DNA from 3 places in the Streptomyces sp. NPDC002790 genome. Region 1 is predicted to be linked to each of the others. Evidence: riboswitches for the same ligand, from Rfam matches in the RefSeq annotation. Region 1 holds a riboswitch; each other region holds the start of a gene.
What was found. A riboswitch is a leader RNA that binds a small molecule or an ion and turns the genes downstream of it on or off. The one in region 1 is predicted to bind cyclic di-AMP.
Positions count from the first base shown of each region.

Region 2: another riboswitch for cyclic di-AMP. It lies ahead of ABT004_RS11900 (C40 family peptidase); the one in region 1 lies ahead of ABT004_RS12365 (M23 family metallopeptidase).
Region 3: another riboswitch for cyclic di-AMP. It lies ahead of ABT004_RS16385 (M23 family metallopeptidase); the one in region 1 lies ahead of ABT004_RS12365 (M23 family metallopeptidase).

Region 1 is NZ_JBEOVM010000019.1:27,298-31,252, reverse strand. Features, by position in the region: gene ABT004_RS12375 (FtsX-like permease family protein) at 1-368, shown strand, start outside; gene ABT004_RS12370 (tyrosine-protein phosphatase) at 613-1,410, opposite strand; cyclic di-AMP (ydaO/yuaA leader) riboswitch at 1,798-1,965, shown strand; gene ABT004_RS12365 (M23 family metallopeptidase) at 1,969-2,751, shown strand; gene ABT004_RS12360 (SGNH/GDSL hydrolase family protein) at 2,937-3,764, shown strand; gene ABT004_RS12355 (TetR/AcrR family transcriptional regulator) at 3,856-3,955, opposite strand, start outside.
Region 2 is NZ_JBEOVM010000018.1:20,707-24,661, forward strand. Features, by position in the region: gene pcrA (DNA helicase PcrA) at 1-1,954, opposite strand, end outside; cyclic di-AMP (ydaO/yuaA leader) riboswitch at 2,198-2,336, shown strand; gene ABT004_RS11900 (C40 family peptidase) at 2,344-3,540, shown strand; gene ABT004_RS11905 (hypothetical protein) at 3,576-3,929, opposite strand.
Region 3 is NZ_JBEOVM010000030.1:21,039-24,993, reverse strand. Features, by position in the region: gene ABT004_RS16400 (alginate lyase family protein) at 1-682, shown strand, start outside; tRNA gene ABT004_RS16395 (tRNA-Met) at 745-818, shown strand; gene ABT004_RS16390 (PP2C family protein-serine/threonine phosphatase) at 1,018-2,139, shown strand; cyclic di-AMP (ydaO/yuaA leader) riboswitch at 2,419-2,563, shown strand; gene ABT004_RS16385 (M23 family metallopeptidase) at 2,575-3,627, shown strand; gene ABT004_RS16380 (aldo/keto reductase) at 3,762-3,955, shown strand, end outside.

The sequences.
Region 1 (3,955 bases):
GCGCATGGTCCAACTACATGATGGCCGCGGTCCTGGGCGGCTTCGCCGCCGTCGCGGCGGTCAACACACTGGTGATGACGGTCCTGGACCGCCGTCGCGAACTGACGGTGCTCCGCCTCGTCGGCTCCACGCGCCGCCAGGTGCTGCGGATGCTCCGCTGGGAGAGCCTGCTGGTATCGGCCGCGGGGGTGGCGCTCGGCACCGCCATCGCGATGATCACGCTGACCCCGATGATGCGCGGCATGACGGGTGAGTCCCCGTACATACCGCCGCTGCTGTACGGCACGTTCGCGGCAAGCGCGGTGTGCCTCGGCCTGCTCGCCGTGACCCTCCCCGCCCGCGCGGCACTTCGCGACAGGGAGGGGTGACGGCGGACCTCGAACGGGGTGGGCGACGCCGGGCGTCCTGCGACGCTCGGGGCCGGCCCATGCGTCGCTCGCGCCCGGCCCGTGTGGCGCCCCGGCCCAGCCCGTGTGGCGCCTGGGCCCAGCCCGTGCGGCGCTCGTGCCAGGCACTTGCGATGCACGGGCCAGGCACCTGCGGCGCTCGTGCCAGGCACTTGCGACGCTCGGGCCAGACACCCTCCGGCGCTCGGCGCTCGGCGCTCGGCGGTCAGGCGAGAAGGCGCTCGCGCAGTCGCTCGCGCGTCGCCGCAGTGAGCTTCAGGCCCTCTTCGAGGTAGCGGTCCGTGCCGCCCCAGTGCTCGTCGATGGTCTCGAGGCCCGCGTTGAGGTACTCGATGCGGGCGTCGAAGAGCGGGCTGAGCAGCTCCATGATCTCGGGGGAGTAGGCGTCCTTCGCGGTGGCGGTGCGGCGCACGTTGTAGCGGCGGTGCTTCTCGTTGGACTTGAGGTAGTCCGCCTCGATGGCGTCGCGCTCCACGCCCACCGCGAGCAGCGTCACCGCGATCGACAGGCCCGCGCGGTCCTTGCCCGCCGCGCAGTGCATCAGCGCGGGGAGGCTGTCCTCGGCGAGGGAGTGCAGCACGCGGCTGTGCTCGGCGGTGCGCTCCTTGATCATGGTGCGGTAGGACTCGACGAGCCGGTTCGCCGCGCGGCCCTCGGAGAGGATCTGGCGCAGCTGATCGATGTTGCCGTCGCGGACCATGGTCCAGAATTCGGCGCCGTCGGCCGGGTCGTTGAGCGGCAGGTTCTGATTGCGCACGCCGGGCAGCTCGACGTCCGCGCCTTCCAGCGTCAGGTCGGCGCCGTTGCGGAAGTCGAAGACCGTGTGCAGGCCGAGGGAGGAGAGGAAGCTCGAGTCCTCGGCCGTGGCGTGGGCGAGGTGACCGCTGCGGAACAGAACGCCCTGACGCACGCGCCGGCCGTCCACGGTGGGAAGGCCGCCCACGTCTCGGAAGTTGCGCACTCCGGTCAGCTCGGGCTCGGTGGACGGTGCGTGCTGCGTCACAGGGGCTCCTCCCAATCGGTGCACCGGCGTTGGGTCGCCGGTGGGCGCGCTCCTGACGATACGACATCGGTTCCCCAGGCAACCATCTGTCCGATTCGCCCCGTTCTGTGTCAACTGTGCATGGATCGGAGGGGCTTGTGGGCGTGTGCGTGACCGGCTTCATGTTCGTGACGCTGCGTGCCGGGCGGCCAGGATTGCCTGCCCAGTAATCCCCGAAGGTATGGCGTTGGTAAAGCAGAGAATGTCGACGCAGGGTTACGCAGGACGGCCCCGGAAACCCAATGAATTGCCGCCGCAAGCGAATTCGGGGTTTGTCGTAGCCATTGCGGTTCGCCTACGGTCACCAATCAATCCGGTCGGAACGCCTAGTCCTGCCGCCGCCCGGATTCCTTTCGACTACCCGTCCACGGCAGGAGCGGGGGACCCACACGCAGTACGCCGCGTAGGGATTTCCCGAAGCGGCTAGGGGTGAAGCCGCGCCCGCACCCCGGGCGTGGCCGGGCATCTCCAGCCCGAACCCGACAGCTCACCTCGTAGGCGACGGAGAGGAAAATCAGCATGCCCGCAAAGGGAAAGCACCGCCTTTCGACCTCCCAGCGCATCGCCCGTGTCGCCGCCGTCGCCTCCGCCGGTGGAGTCGCCGTGGCGCTCCCGCTGATGGGCGCCACCGGCGCACAGGCCGCGACGTCCGGCGGCACCGCCGACACCACGACGTACACCGTCAAGGCCGGTGACACGCTTTCGAAGATCGCCAAGGCGCAGGACGTCGACGGCGGCTGGAAGAAGCTGTACGAGAACAACAAGGACGCCGTCGGCTCCAACGCGGACCACCTCAAGATCGGCGTCAAGCTCGACCTCGGCGGCGCGGCCGCGGACGACTCCGGCTCCGAGAGCGGGGCCGCCGCCACGCAGACGAGCGCCAAGACCACCGCCTCCGGCGACTACACGGCGCCGGTCGACGGCGCCAAGGGCACGGGCTACGGCAACTCCGGCTCCATGTGGTCCAGCGGCAGCCACACCGGCGCCGACTACTCGGTGCCGACCGGCACCTCCGTGAAGTCGATCGCCGACGGCACCGTCGTCTCGACCGGCTCGGGCGGCGCGTACGGCAACGAGGTCGTCATCCAGCACGCCGACGGCCACTACTCCCAGTACGGCCACCTGTCGTCGATCGGTGTCGCCCAGGGCGCCACCGTGACGGCCGGCCAGGAGATCGCCAAGTCCGGCGCGACCGGCAACGTCACCGGACCGCACCTGCACTTCGAGATCCGCACGGGTGCGGACTACGGCTCGGACATCGACCCGATCGCGTACCTGAGCGAGCACGGTGTGAACGCCTGAGACGTGACGTAGCGGCCGCCCGTCGGCCCGCTCCCTTCGGCGCCCGGGGAGCACCCCGGGCGCCGAATCGCGTTCGCGCGCTTATTCCACGCTTATTCCCCATGTGGCGGGTGGGGTATCTCACCACGCGTCAACCCCTGGCTACGGTCGCGTAGGTCACACCCGAGGGTGAAAGATGTGTGGTCGTGGCAAACGAATCGAGAGCACTCACGGACTCACTCAACGGCACGATCCGCTCCTACGCGGCCGTGGGCGACAGCTTCACCGAGGGGGTCGGCGACCCCGGCCCCGACGGTAAGTTCGCGGGCTGGGCGGACCGGCTCGCCGTCCTCCTGGACGACCGTGTCCCCGAGGACACCTTCCGGTACGCGAACCTGGCCGTGCGCGGCAAGCTCCTCGACCAGGTCGTCGCGGACCAGGTCCCGAAGGCGGTCGAGCTCGCCCCCGACCTGGTGAGCCTGGTCGCCGGCGGCAACGACATCATCCGCCCCGGCACCGACCCGGACGACGTGGCCGAACGCTTCGAGAAGGCTGTCGTCCGGCTCGCCGACGCGGCAGGCACCGTCATGGTGGCCACCGGGTTCGACACCCGTGACGTGGCCGTGCTCAAGCATCTGCGCGGCAAGATCGCCACGTACAACATGCATCTGCGGGCGATAGCCGACCGCCACGGCTGCGTGATGCTCGACCTGTGGTCCCTGAAGTCCATCCAGGACCGCCGGGCCTGGGACGGCGACCGCCTCCACCTGTCGCCCGACGGGCACACGCGCGTGGCGCTGCGTGCCGCCCAGGCGCTCGGCGTCGAGGTGCCGGCCAACCCCGAGCAGGCGTGGCCGCTGCTGCCCCCGCGCGGCACGTTCGAGGTGCGGCGCGACGACATCCACTGGGCGCGGGAGTTCCTGGTGCCGTGGATCGGGCGCAGGCTGCGCGGCGAGTCCTCCGGCGACCGGGTGCAGGCCAAGGGCTTCGTGGACCCGCACGCCGTGAAGGCGCACCTGGAGCGGGCTTCCTGACGCATTCACCGCAGTACGGGGTAGGACTCATCGGGAGGCGGCGTTCTGACGCGGCGCCCCTCGGCGGTTCGGCGGCGCTGACGGCTTCCCGTCAGCGTCCCGCCCCGGTCAACTCCGCGCGCTCGAGCCCCAGTTCGCGGGCGAGCGCCTCATCCACCCACTCCTGCATGCGGGCCCGCGACACCGTGGCC
Region 2 (3,955 bases), on a different contig from region 1:
CGCCGCTCCCGTCGTCGTCCTCGTCGGGGATCTGGTCGGAGTCGGCGACGAGCGCGACGCGCTCCAGGAAGGCGGAGAGCCCCCCGCCCATCGTCGTGGCCTCGCCCTCGGTCGTGCCGCCGTCCGCCTCGGCCCCGCCCTCTGCCGTGTCCTCCGTCGCGTCCTCGCCTGCGGCGGACTCCTGCTCGAACTCCAGGGCCACGGCCGCGAGTTCCTGGAGGTTCTCGATCCGGGTCTCGTCCTGCGGGTCGGTGGAGGCCTGGAGTTCGGCGAGGTAGCCGGTGCGCTCGAGGATGGCCTCGAGGACCGTGGCCGGGCCCGCGCCCGACTCCACGATCGTGCGGAGGTCCTCCATCAGCGTGTTGAACCGCTTCACGGCGTTCGCCGAGCGGGCCGCCATCCCGTACGCCTCGTCGACGCGGCGCAGCGCCTGCGGGAAGGAGATCTTCTCGCGCTGGGAGAGCGCGTCGATCATCGCTTCGGCGCGGTCGCCGATGCCGCGCTTGGGCACGTTGAGGATGCGGCGCAGCGGGACCGAGTCCTCGGGGTTGGAGAGCACGCGCAGGTAGGCCAGGACGTCCCTGACCTCCTTGCGCTCGTAGAAGCGGACGCCGCCGACGACCTTGTAGGGCAGGCCGGTGCGGATGAAGATCTCTTCGAAGACACGGGACTGCGCGTTCGTCCGGTAGAAGACCGCGACGTCGCCCGCCAGCGCGTCGCCCGCGTCCGTGAGCCGGTCGATCTCGTCGGCGATGAACTGCGCCTCGTCGTGCTCGGTGTCCGCGACGTAGCCGGTGATCTGGGCGCCGGGCCCCTCGTTCGTCCAGAGGTTCTTGGGGCGGCGCGACTCGTTGCGCTCGATCACCGCGTTCGCCGCGCTGAGGATCGTCTGCGTGGAGCGGTAGTTCTGCTCCAGCATGATCGTCGTCGCGTTCGTGTAGTCCTCTTCGAACTGCAGGATGTTACGGATCGTGGCGCCACGGAACGCGTAGATCGACTGGTCCGCGTCACCCACGACGCACAGCTCCGCCGGGTCCGCCTCCTCCCCCTCGGTGGGGCCGACCAGCTCGCGGACCAGCGCGTACTGCGCGTGGTTCGTGTCCTGGTACTCGTCGACGAGGACGTGGCGGAAGCGGCGGTGGTAGTGCTCCGCGACGTCGGGGAACGCGCGCAGCAGGTTCACCGTCGTCATGATCAGGTCGTCGAAGTCCAGGGCGTTGGCCTCGCGGAGCCGTCCCTGGTACATCCGGTAGGCCTGGGCGAGGGTCTTCTCGAAGCCGTCGGCCGCCGTGCCCGCGAAGTCCTCCTCGTCGATCAGCTCGTTCTTGAGATTGCTGATCTTGGCGCTGAAGGACTTCGGCGGGAACTTCTTCGGGTCCAGGTCCAGGTCGCGGCAGACGAGCGCCATGAGCCGCTTGCTGTCGGCGGCGTCGTAGATCGAGAAGGAGGACGTGAAGCCCAGCTTCTTGCTCTCGCGGCGCAGGATGCGGACGCAGGCGCTGTGGAACGTGGAGACCCACATGGCGTTCGCGCGCGGGCCCACCAGGGCCTCGACGCGCTCCTTCATCTCGCCCGCGGCCTTGTTCGTGAACGTGATCGCGAGGATCTGGCCGGGGTGTGCTCCGCGCTCGGCGAGCAGGTACGCGATGCGGTGCGTGAGGACGCGGGTCTTGCCGGAACCGGCGCCCGCGACGATGAGCAGCGGGGAGCCGCCGTGCACGACGGCCGCCTGCTGGTTCTCGTTCAGCCCCTCGAGGAGGGAGGCCGAGTCGAGGACCGGGCGGGGGGCGCCGTCCCGGTAGTGCGCGTCCCGCTCCGGGGGCACGCCGAACAGCCCCTCCGGCATCGGCTCCGGGGCCCCGTCGTCGTACTCGGGGTCCGGGGGCGGGGGCGGGGGCTCCGCCGCACTGTTCTGGAGGCCGGTCAGGAAGCTGTCGTCAAAGAGGCTGCTCATCGCTCCACGAGTCTAGGCGGCCCCACTGACAACCCGCGGCCCCCTTCAAAATCCGAGGGAGCCCGGAGGGAAATCCGAGCGGGCCCGGAGGGAAATCCGAGGGGGCCCGGAGCAAGAGATCACGAAAATGTATCGGGCATATCGAACATCAACCTTCACAGCAGCCACACGAGTTGGCTACGGTTCAGCCGGGCAGCCCGTCCCCCCGCCCGCGGATGTCGCGGCGAACGGGCAGCCCCCGCTGAGTTCCGTACGCCGCAAGGCAGGGAACCGGGGACCCAACCGACCTTGGGGTGAATCGGTCAGCCGACCGTAGGGCAGCCTTCCACGTACGACGCCCGAACCCGACAGCTAACCCGGTAGGCGGACGACGGAAGGAGTCGCCTGCCTTGGCGTCGCACCGTAAGCCCCGCAGCCGTTCCCGGATCACCGGCGGCCTTCGCACGACCCCGGCCGTCGGCATCACGACCGCCGCCCTCACCTCCGTGGCCCTGCTCTCGCAGACGGCACAGGCCGCGCCCGCGCAGCCGTCGTCGAAGCCGCGCCTCGAAGAGGTCCAGCAGAAGGTCGACACCCTGTACCGGCAGGCCGAGGTCGCCACCCAGAAGTACAACGGCGCGAAGGAGCGGACCGACTCCAAGAAGACCCAGGTCGACAAGCTCCTCGACGATGTCGCGCAGCGCACCGATGACATGAACACGGCCCGCCAGAAGCTCGGCAGATACGCCGCCGAGCAGTACCGCTCGGGCAGTGTCAGCGACACCGCGACCATGTTCCTCGCGGACGACCCGGAGGACTACTTCTCGCAGCGCCAGCTGATGAACCGGCTCACCAGTGAGCAGAAGAAGTCGATCGACGACTATCAGGGGCAGGCGCGCGAGATCGCCGAGAAGCGCGACGAGGCGCAGTCGAGCCTCCAGGACCTCACCGACTCGCAGGCCGAGCTGAGGTCGACGAAGGAGACCGTCCAGACGAAGCTCTCCGACGCGCGCAAGCTGCTGGCCGAGCTGACCGCCGAGGAGAAGGCGCGGCTCGCCGCGATCGAGAAGGCCAAGGAGGCGGCGGCCCGCAAGAAGGCCGCCGAGTTGGCCGCCAAGCAGAAGGCCGCGGAGGCGGCGAAGCGGAAGGCGGCCGAGGAGGCGAAGGAGCAGGAGCAGTCTTCCGGCTCGTCCTCCGGCTCCTCGGGGTCCTCTTCCGGTTCGTCGGGCTCATCGGACGCCTCCTACGCCACGAAGGCCGCGCAGGCGCTGGCGTTCGCCAAGTCACAGGAGGGCAAGCCGTACGTGTGGGGCGCCACGGGCCCGGACTCGTACGACTGCTCGGGCCTTACGCAGGCGGCGTGGAAGTCCGCGGGGATCTCGCTGCCGCGGACGACCTGGGACCAGGTCGAGATCGGCAAGACGGTGCCGCTCTCCGACATCCAACCCGGTGACCTGGTGTTCTTCTACGACGACATCAGCCACGTGGGCCTCTACATGGGCGACGGCATGATGGTGCACGCGCCGAAGCCGGGTGCGGTCGTGCGCGAGGAGTCGATCTACTACGACGGCACGTCGTCGATCCACAGCGTGGTGCGCCCGGCCTGAGCCCACCACGCCTGTGACTCTGACGATGCCGGTGATCAGGTCCAGAGCACCGCGATGAAGATGTTCGCGACGGTGAGCGCGCCGACCGTCGCGAACAGACCCTTCTCGGCCTTCTCCTCGTCCCGCTTCACGTAGACGATGCCGAGGATCACGATCAGGACCGCGAGCTTCACGCCGATCTTGATGTTGTTGACGGTGGAGCCGTCGGCCTGGTTGAGGCCGACCAGGGCGACGCCGGTCACCAGCATGGTCAGCGCGCCGTGCAGCATCGCCTTGTTGAAGCGGGCCGCGCCCTCCTTCATCGCCGACATCTGCGTGAGGAAGCCGCCGAGCAGCGAGGCGATGCCGATGATGTGCAGACCGACGAAGATGTTGATGAGTACGTCCATGGGGCCGGAGCCTACTTGGGCCCGTT
Region 3 (3,955 bases), on a different contig from region 1:
GTACAAGGACTGGCCGGACGGGCAGGAGCTGAAGTTCCAGCGGATGCTGCGCGAGGCCTATCTGCCCGAAGTGCGGGGCGGATCCGCCGACTTCAACGGCAACTGGGACCTGGTGATGGCCGACGCGACGATGAGCATGGCCGTCTACCTGAACGACCAGTCGGCCTTCGACCAGGCCGTCGGGCACTTCCGCGCCCGCGTCCCCGCGTACTTCTATCTCTCCAGCGACGGGCCGCTGCCGGTGAAGCCGAAGGGCAGCGACATCGACACCCCGAAGGAACTGCGGACGTACTGGTTCGGGCAGAAGACCTTCAAGGACGGGCTCGCCCAGGAGACCTGCCGCAACTTCAAGCACGCCAGCTACTCCCTCGCCGCCACCTCCCACATGGCGGAGACCGCCTGGCACCAGGGCGTCGACCTGTACGGAGAGGTGAAGGAACGGCTCGCCGCCGCGCTCGAACTGCACTCCAAGTACCAGCTGGGCACCAAGGCCCCGTCCTGGCTGTGCGGCGGCAAGGTGCAGCGGGACATGGGGCCCGACACGGAGGTGGGCCTCCAGCACCTTCAGGGGCGGCTGAAGATGGACCTCCCGCAGACCGAGAAGCTCACCCACAAGCAGCGGCCGGAGGGTACGGACGACCTGTTCGTGGCGTGGGAGACCCTCACGCACGCCGCCGCGTGAACGGTCACGGGAAGCGATTCGCGTTCACTCCCCCTGATGGCGTAGAGTTGTGAACACAACGGCGCGGGGTGGAGCAGCTCGGTAGCTCGCTGGGCTCATAACCCAGAGGTCGCAGGTTCAAATCCTGTCCCCGCTACTGAAGACCAGAGGCCGGAATCTCACTGAGATTCCGGCCTCTGGTCATTTGTGTTCCGTTTCCGCCCCCGCCCGCGCGGTCACCCGTGTTGCGCACGTCACGTTCCCCACCCGTACGGCCCACCCCTGCTCGCCCGCACGCCCCCGTGCGGGAACTCTTGGTGAGACGCCGGAAGCTGGCAGGGAACGGCAGGAGACGAGTGGTGGGGCAGCGAACAGGAGGCACCAGCGGGAGACGGAGGCGGCACGGCTCCGACACCGTGAGCACCCGCCTCTTCCTGCGGCTGCTGCCCCTGCTGCTCATCATCGGCGGTGCGATCTACGAGTACGTCACCCCCAAGGGCTTTCCCGGCGCCCCTTTGTTCAGCGCGGCGCCACTGGTCGCCGCCCCGTTCTTCTCGCTCGGCGCGACGATCCTGACGGGCGTCGTGTCGATCGTTGCGATCACCGCCGTGCACCTGCGCTTCACGGAGAACCTCGACTCCGTGTTCGTCACCGAGGTCGTGACCGTGGCCACCGTCTGCGTCCTGGCCTGTGTGATCAACCGGATCGTGTACCGCGGTTACGAGCAGCTGGCCTCCGCCCGCGAGATCGCCCAGGCCGCGCAGCTCGCGGTGCTGCCCCGGCCGCCCCAGCGGCTCGGCGGCTTCGTGATCGCGGCGCGCTACGAGGCGGCGCAGGCCGGCGCGTTCATCGGCGGTGACCTGTACGCGGTCCAGGACACTCCGCACGGCATCCGGATCATCGTCGGCGACGTACGCGGCAAGGGCATGGGCGCGGTCGCCGCGGTCGCCGTCGTCATCGGCGCGTTCCGGGAGGCCGCCGAGCAGGAGGGCTCCCTGGAGGCCGTCGCCCAGCGCCTGGAGCGGGCGCTGGCCCGCGAGGGCACCCGGCGCAGCGGCATCGACGACTTCGAGGGCTTCACCACGGCCGTGCTCGTCGAGATCCCGCACGGCGTCGAACTCGTCCGCGTCCTCAACCGCGGTCACCCCAGCCCGCTGCTGCTGCTCGGCGACGGCACCGTACGCGCACTCGACCCGTGCCAGGCGGCGCTGCCGCTCGGCATGAGCGAACTCGGCAGCTGGCCCGACCGGGCCGTCGAGGCGGCGTTCCCGTCCGCGGCCACGCTGTTGCTCTACACCGACGGGCTCTCCGAGGCGCGCGACCCGAGCGGCCGCTTCTACGATCCGGCGGCCCGGCTCTCCGGACGCGTCTTCCCCGGACCCGATGAACTCCTCGCGGCCCTCGCCGTGGAGGTGCGCGCGCATACCGGCGGCGGGACGAAGGACGACATGGCGCTGCTCGCCGTGCGGCGGGGCTGAGGGGCGGGGCTGTTGGGCGGGCCCGAGTTTCTTGATCGTTGTTACCTGTGGTAGCCGACCGTAGTCGAACGGCGCCGCTCCGCATAACAATTGACGCACCATCACTTGCGCGGACGTTTGCGAGGCTCTGCCAACTCGCCCCGATCCGCCCGCTCGTGTCCCGATAAGTCCTGGCCAGAGTCGTGAACGATCAGTGGGAAGCGCTTGGAATTATTGTCTGCTGTCTATTAACGTTCGATAACGCAGCGCGGTCGTCCCAGCCGTCACAAGAGACAGCTCCGTGCGCACACGCTTAATCCCGCAAGGGAACCGGGGAACCATCAACTTGGGGTGAATCGGACATCGTTGAAGCTCGCGATGTCGGTAGGAGACCTTCCTGCTCCGAACCCGTCAGCTAACCCGGTAGGCGAGAAGGAAGGAAAGGAGAGCGCCCCCGTGGCGTCGAACCGGCCTGCCCCAGACTTCTTCTACGGACCCGAAGACGACTTCGGCGTCGAGCAGGAGACCTGGGAGGAGTGGAATCCCACCGAGGAGTCCGTCTCCCCCGTCCGCGGCAGGCATCGCACAGCCCGCCGCCGTGGTGGATTCGCTCGTAGCTCCACTGTTCTCGGCGTCGGCGTGGTCGCCGCCGTCGGTGCGGGCGGCATCGCCACCGCACAGGGCGGCAAGCCCGCGGTCCACATATCCATGCCCGACCTGTCGGCGGTCAAGGACTCGCTGCCCGCGGCCAAGTCGCTGCCGGGCGTGGGCTCGTTGATGTCCGACGGCTCGGACTCCGATTCCGACTCCGGCGCCACGGCCTCCCCGCTGAGCGGCGCCGGTATCACCCAGGCCGAGGCCGCCGACGGGCAGACCGGCGCGGGCGAGGCGCTGCGGGCCCGCATCATGCAGCAGGCCGAGACGCAGCAGGACGCGGCCGACGCCACCGCGAAGCAGGCCGCGGAGGAGGCCGCCGCGAAGCAGGCGGCCGTCGAGGCCGCGGCCAAGCAGGACGCGGCCAAGGCCAAGGAGCTCGCCGAGAAGAAGAAGGCCGAGGCGGAGGCCCGCCGCAAGGCCGAGGCCGAGCGCCTCGCCAAGCTGGCCAAGAGCTTCAAGCTCCCGGTCGCCTCGTACACGCTCTCCGGCACCTTCGGCCAGCCCGGCTCCATGTGGTCCTCCGGGTACCACACGGGCCTCGACTTCGCCGCCTCCACCGGTACGCCGATCCGCGCCATCCACTCCGGCACGGTCACGGAGGCCGGCTGGGCGGGCGCGTACGGATACCGCACGGTGCTCACCCTCGACGACGGCACCGAGCTGTGGTTCTGCCACCAGTCCTCGCTCAATGTCAGCGCGGGCCAGAAGGTCAGCACCGGCGATGTCATCGGCCGCGTGGGCGCCACGGGCAATGTCACCGGGCCGCACCTCCACCTGGAGGTCCACCCCGGCGGGCAGTCCACCGGCGTCGACCCGGCGTCGTGGCTGCGCGAAAAGGGCCTCACGCCCTGAACACGTGAACTCCGGCGGTCCTGGCGCTCACCCCCCGACGTCAGGGCTGCCGGTTTGCCCATTCCTGGGTCTCTTGAGGCGATTTTCGGCGCGGTCGCGGAATACCGTATTCCGTACGGGTGTTGAGTCGGGGCATGACTTCCTCTCCTTCTCTGCGCAAGCTCGGCACCTCCGACCTCGAGGTCTTCCCGCTGTCCCTGGGTGGCAACGTGTTCGGCTGGACCGCCGACGAGGCCACGTCCTTCGAGGTGCTCGACGCGTACGTCGCCGCGGGCGGCAACTTCATCGACACCGCCGATGTGTACTCGGCGTGGGTGGACGGCAACCG